Regions from separate parts of the Streptomyces sp. NPDC058221 genome, predicted to be linked through region 1. Evidence: riboswitches for the same ligand, from Rfam matches in the RefSeq annotation. Region 1 holds a riboswitch; the other holds the start of a gene.
The links. Region 1 has a riboswitch for cobalamin ahead of metE (5-methyltetrahydropteroyltriglutamate--homocysteine S-methyltransferase). Riboswitches for the same ligand answer to the same signal wherever they lie in the genome.
Positions count from the first base shown of each region.

Region 1 (3,185 bases):
GGTCCTCGTCCTCAGCGGCCTGCTGATCGGGCGGGTCCCTGGGAATCGGCTCCCCGCTGTCTCCGGCGTCTTTCGGGTGAAGGTCGTTCACTGCGTTCTCGCTTCCTCCGGCAGGTGCGGTGCCCGGTGCGCGTACCCGGGTGGCCGGCGATGATGCACGGTCCTGCCGGAACCTGTTGGTCACTGGTCAGCGGTTACGGTGCTCCGCCGCAGGTCTTCGGCCACCTGCCGGCTCCGTCGGCGCGCGGCCTGCTGCGGGCGGGGCAATACATTCGTCCCACAGGAGCGCGGATCACGCTCCTCGAGAGAACGTGGCTCGGCCACGACCGGTTCAGCATTCAAGCGGTGACCGTGGGAGCGGAGATCAACCGGCCGCAGCCCGTGGGCGTGACGGGCGCGCGACCGGGCCCCTCATTGCCATTTCGGACATATCCTCCATAGGGGGTCTCTACGGAAGGGCGTGCCATGAAATTCGCTGTCATCGGCGGTACCGGGTTGATCGGGTCCCAGGTCGTCAGGAATCTGAACGCCGAGGGTCACGAGGCGATGCCGCACTCGCAGTCCACCGGAGTCGACGTCATCAGCGGCAAGGGGCTCGACGAGGCGGTGGCGGGGGCCGATGTCATCGTCAACCTGACGAACTCCCCCACCTTCGACGAAGCCTCCCCGGCATTCTTCCGGACCTCGATGGACAACCTTCTGGCCGCGGGCGGCAAGGGCGGCGTGGACCACTTCGTCATTCTCTCGATCGTCGGCGTGGACCGGGTCCCGGAGCTGGACTACTACCGGGCCAAGGCACTCCAGGAGGAGATCCTCGCCGCCGGAACGATCCCGTACTCGATCGTCCGCGCAACGCAGTTCATGGAGTTCATCGACGCGGTGCTGTCCTGGACCACCGAGGGCGACACCGTCCGGCTGCCGCCGACGCCGATCCAGCCGATCGCTGCCGGGGACGTGGCCGAGGCAGTCTCCGAAGTCGCCGCGGGCACACCGCTGCAGGGCATCCGGAACATCGCCGGCCCCGAGGTCTTCACCCTGGACGAGCTCGGGCGGCTCACCCTGTCCCACAAGTCCGACCGCCGCACCGTCGTCACCGATCCCACGGCCGGCATGTTCGCCGCAGTCAAGGGTGACGTGCTCACGGACAAGGACGCCCGCCTCGCCCCCACCCGCTACGCCGACTGGCTCGCCTGAACCTCCCGCCAGGACCGCCGGGAGACGGCCCGGACGTTGCGCAATTCACGTTCCGGAATGTGAACGACGGCGCCCGGGACGTGGACGACCCTTTAGTCTGGCCCGTGCAGCTGGTTCGCCCTGTCCGCCAGGCAGGCGCGTCGTAAGAGGGAACCCGGTGGAATTCCGGGACTGCCCCGCAGCGGTGAGTGGGAACGACCGCCGTCATACGCACTGGATCCGGCCGGATCCGGGAAGCGACGGCCAGTAGGAGTCTGCCCCCGGCAGAAGTGCCCGCGAGTCCGAAGACCTGCCCGTTGCCCGCACGCGACCCACTCGCATGCGGATATCCCGGTGACCTCGTGGGCGGGTCGGCGTGCATACCGGACGGAGCACCGCGCCGAAGGCGCGCCAGGCACCCGTCCGGTCCGTCACCCCTTCGTGTCCGCGTCCCGTCCCGGGATGTTCAGGAGTCATCTCGCGAAGGAGATTTCCGTGACAGCGAAGCCCGCAGCCGCGGCAGCACGAGCCACCGTGTACGGCTACCCCCGCCAGGGCCCCGACCGGGAACTGAAAAAGGCCATCGAGGGCTACTGGAAGGGCCGGGTCACCGCCGACACCCTCCGGGAAACAGCGGCCGGCCTGCGCCGGTCCAACTGGAGGCGGCTGGTGGACGCCGGCGTCCACGAGGTGCCCACCGGCGACTTCTCGTACTACGACCACGTCCTGGACACCAGCGTCATAGTCGGCGCAGTCCCCCAGCGGCACCGCGAGGCCGTCGGAACCGACGCCCTCGACGGCTACTTCGCGATGGCGCGCGGGACCCAGGACGTGGCTCCGCTGGAAATGACCAAGTGGTTCGACACCAACTACCACTACCTCGTCCCCGAACTCGGCCCGGACACCGTCTTCACCGCCGACTCCACCAAGCAGGTCACCGAGCTCGGGGAAGCCCTCACGCTCGGGCACACCGCCCGGCCGGTGCTCGTCGGCCCCGTCACCTACCTCCTGCTGGCCAAGCCCGCCCCGGGGGTACCGGCCGGCTTCGAGCCGCTCGCCCTGCTGGACCGGCTGCTGCCGGTGTACGCGGAGGTGCTCGCCGACCTGCGTGCCGCGGGCGCCGAGTGGGTACAGCTCGATGAGCCCGCTCTGGTCCAGGACCGCACCCCGGCCGAACTCGACGCCGCCGCCCGCGCCTATGACGGCCTCGGCAGCCTGACCGACCGGCCCAAGCTGCTCATCGCCTCCTACTTCGACCGGCTCGGCGACGCCCTGCCCGTCCTGGCGAAGGCCCCGGTCGAGGGCCTGGCACTCGACTTCACCGACGCGGCGGCCGCCAACCTTCCCGCTCTGGCCTCGGTGGGCGGACTGCCCGGCAAGCGGCTCGTCGCAGGCGTCGTCAACGGCCGCAACATCTGGATCAACGACTACGAGAAGTCCCTCTCCACCCTCGCCACCCTGCTGGGCCTCGCCGACCGGGTCGACGTGGCCGCGTCCTGCTCCCTGCTGCACGTGCCACTCGACACGGCGGCCGAGAAGGACATCGACCCCCAGATCCTGCGCTGGCTCGCCTTCGCCGAACAGAAGACCGCCGAGGTCGTCACGCTGGCGAAGGGGCTGGCACGGGGCATCGACGCCGTCGCCGGTGAGATCGCCGCCAACCGCGCCGACCTCGCCTCCCGCAAGAACTCCCCCCTCACCAGCGACCCCGTTGTCCGGGCCAGGACGGCGGCCGTCACCGACGCCGACGGCCGCCGCTCCCAGCCGTACGCCGAGCGGGCCGCGGCCCAACGCGCCCACCTCGGGCTGCCGTTGCTGCCGACGACGACCATCGGTTCGTTCCCGCAGACCAATGAGCTGCGCACGGCCCGTGCCGACCTGCGAGCGGGCCGGACCGACACCGCCGGTTACGAGGAGCGGATCAAGGCCGAGATCGCCGAGGTCATCTCCTTCCAGGAGAAGGCCGGCATCGACGTCCTGGTGCACGGCGAGCCCGAACGCAACGACATGGT
Region 1 covers NZ_JBHVWF010000101.1:15,964-19,148, reverse strand. The annotation lists gene ACFVW8_RS27195 (hypothetical protein) at 1-91, opposite strand, end outside; gene ACFVW8_RS27190 (SDR family oxidoreductase) at 466-1,194, shown strand; cobalamin riboswitch at 1,289-1,506, shown strand; gene metE (5-methyltetrahydropteroyltriglutamate--homocysteine S-methyltransferase) at 1,669-3,185, shown strand, end outside.

Region 2 (3,185 bases), on a different contig from region 1:
CGACGACCCGGTCGAGGAAGGTCACGGCGGTACGGACGGTGGCGTCCAAACGCTCCCAGTCGATGGTGCCGTCGGCGACGAACGCGCCGAGGTTGACCGAGCCCAGGTTGCAGACGGCCGTCTCGCCGTCGTCGGTGACTTCCAGGATCTCGGTGCACAGGTTCGAGGAGTGCACGACCCGGCCGGGCTCGGCGGTCTGGTTCGCGGTCCGGTTGGAGGCGTCCTTGAACGTCATCCAGCCCTGGCCGGTCTGGGCCAGCGTCCGCATCATCCGGCCGTAGAGCTCACGCGCCGGCATGGTCTTGCGCGCAAGGCCCTTGGCCTCGGCCGCGCGGTAGACGGCGTCGAACTCGTCGCCCCACAGGTCGACCAGCTCGGGCACATCGGCCGGGGAGAACAGCGACCAGGTGCCATCCGCGTCCACGCGGCGCATGAACTCGTCCGGGATCCAGTGCGCCAGGTTCAGGTTGTGCGTGCGCCGCTGGTCCTCGCCCGTGTTGTCGCGCAGCTCAAGGAACTCCTCGATGTCCGCGTGCCACGTCTCCAGGTAGACGGCGGCGGCGCCCTTGCGCCGGCCGCCCTGGTTGACCGCGGCGACGGAGGCGTCGAGCGTCTTCAGGAACGGCACGATGCCGTTGGAGTGCCCGTTGGTGCCGCGGATCAGCGAACCGCGGGCGCGGATACGGGAGTACGAGAGGCCGATGCCGCCCGCGTGCTTGGACAGGCGCGCCACCTGGTGGTAGCGGTCGTAGATCGAGTCGAGCTCGTCCCGTGGTGAGTCCAGCAGGTAGCAGGAGGACATCTGCGGGTGCCGGGTACCGGAGTTGAAGAGCGTGGGGGACGAGGGCAGATAGTCCAGCCGGCTCATCAGCCGGTACAGCGCGGCGACCTCGTCCAGGGCGCGCTCGGATGTGTCCTCGGCGAGTCCGGCGGCGACGCGCAGCATGAAGTGCTGCGGGGTCTCGATGACCTGGCGGGTGATCGGGTGCCGCAGGAGGTAGCGGCTGTACAGGGTGCGCAGGCCGAAGTAGCCGAAGCGGTCGTCGGCGCCGTCGGCGAGCGCCTGCCCCACCAGGGCGTCGAGCGCGGCGGCGTGGAGCGTCACGAACTCGGCGGTGCGGTCCGCGATCAGGCCCTCGCGGTGTCCGACGGCGACCGAGGCTTCGATCGACGTCGCGCCCTGGCCGGCCGCCTCGTCCGCGATGGAGCGGGTGAGGAGGCGGGCGGCGAGCCGGGAGTAGGCGGGGTCCTCGGAGATCAGGCCCGCGGCGGCCTCGGTGGCCAGCGAGCGCAGCTCGGCCTCGTCCGACCGGGCGTTGCGGCCGCGGAGCGCGGCGGCGGCGACGCGTCCGGGGTCGGTGTCGGGCAGATCCGCTGTGAGGTCGGTGAGGGTCCGCAGCAGTGCGGTTCCCGGTCCGTCGCTCGTGGATCCCGTTGATTCGGCCGCTGAAACCGGATCGGCTGGCGCGATGGTCACGTGGTGCTCTCCCTCGCTCGGCTCGGGGCCGGCGGGGGAACGGGGGCAGCCGGGCGGAGCCGGGCCCCGGTCCTGGCGGCACTCCGTACGGCGTCCACCGGCCCATCCACGAGGCCCGGACGTCTGGGCATCCGGATCGGTCGAGCCGGATGTGCTGTCGGCAGGTCCTCGGACTCAGGGGTGCCCAAAAGCACACCGAACACACCGTTGCGGGACAGTTCCGGATTCGCACCGGATTTCCCTGCGGCGACAGCGAGCACGAGCATACATGTGGGGGCAGCCGGATACGGCAGCCCCCACATGTTGTGTCGCGCGGGATATTTGGTGTGACGCTATGACGTCGCCGGAAGCGCCAGGCGATACGTCAGCAGCTTGAGGTCGTCGAGCGGATTCCAGTCCCTCTCGGGCGTCCGTACGAAGCCGAGGCGCCCGTAGATCCTATGGGCGCCGCGCATCGCCGGCTGCGTCGACAGGACGATCCCGGTGACCCCCGCGGTGCCCCGTGCGCGGTCGATGCAGGCCCGTACGAGCGCCTCACCGGCCCCGGCTCCCCGGGCCTCGCGGGAGACCGCGAGCATCCGGAACTCGGCCTCGTCCGGCGCCGCGATATCGGCCCACCGGTTCCCCGGCGGGGCGTAGGTGACTCCGCCCAGGATGCGGCCCCGCGCGTCGGCGGCGACGAGCACCTCGGCCTCGGCGGCCCGCCGGGCGACGTCGCGCAGGTGCACCAGGTACGGATCGTCGGCACCGAAGTCCAGCAGCCCGTCCCCGAGATAGGCCTCGGCGGTGATCTCGCCGAGGAGGGCGTGTTCGGCGGGCTCGACCGGCCGGATCGTCATGTCCATGGGCGGAAGTCTGCCGCACCCCCGGGCCGTGCCCGCAAGTGTTTTCCGCCGGGCACACGGACGGGCCGCCGTACCCCCTGCGTGTGGGGGTGCGACGGCCCGTACCGGCGTTGTCAGTGACCGCCCGGCGCCCCGGCCGTGGCCGGCGGGAGCTCCGTCTGCACGCCCGGGTCGCCCTCGTCCGCGGTGTAGTCGCCCGGAGAGGTCTCGTCGACCCCGGCGGGGGCCTTCAGAGCGTTCAGGACGAAGGTGAGGACGACGGTGACCACGATGTTCAGCACGAACGCCGTGAGGCCGATGTAGCCGATCTCCCCGAGGCCCGGGATCTCCTTGGAGGACCCGCCGAAGTGCGCCTGGGTCGGGCTGGCGACGCCGTAGGCGGCGGCCGTCCCGTAGACCATGCCGACCGCCCAGCCGGCGAGCAGCGCCCAGCGGTGGAACCACCGGGTGAACAGGCCGCCGACCAGGGCCGGCATCGTCTGGAGGATCCAGATCCCGCCCAGCAGCTGGAAGTTGATCGCGACTGTCTTGTCCATGGTGAGGACGAAGGCGAGTGCGCCGACCTTCACCAGCAGCGACACGAGCTTGGAGACCTTGGTCTCCTGCGCGGGTGTCGCGTCGGGCTTCAGGAAGTCCTTGTAGATGTTCCGGGTGAACAGGTTCGCCGCGGCGATCGACATGATCGCCGCGGGCACCAGGGCGCCGATGCCGATGGCGGCGAACGCCACGCCCGCGAACCAGTCGGGGAACATGTTCTCGAAGAGCTGCGGGATCGCCAGCTGGCCGTTGTCCACCTTGACCCCGGCGGCGATCGCCATGAAGCCGAGCAGTGCGAGCAGCCCCAGCATCAGCGAGTACAGCGG
Region 2 covers NZ_JBHVWF010000033.1:25,330-28,514, forward strand. The annotation lists gene ACFVW8_RS13770 (ribonucleoside-diphosphate reductase subunit alpha) at 1-1,477, opposite strand, end outside; cobalamin riboswitch at 1,619-1,756, opposite strand; gene ACFVW8_RS13775 (GNAT family N-acetyltransferase) at 1,810-2,322, opposite strand; gene mctP (monocarboxylate uptake permease MctP) at 2,436-3,185, opposite strand, start outside.
Region 2: it holds a riboswitch for cobalamin, as region 1 does, so the genes downstream of both, ACFVW8_RS13770 (ribonucleoside-diphosphate reductase subunit alpha) here and metE (5-methyltetrahydropteroyltriglutamate--homocysteine S-methyltransferase) in region 1, are expected to answer to the same signal.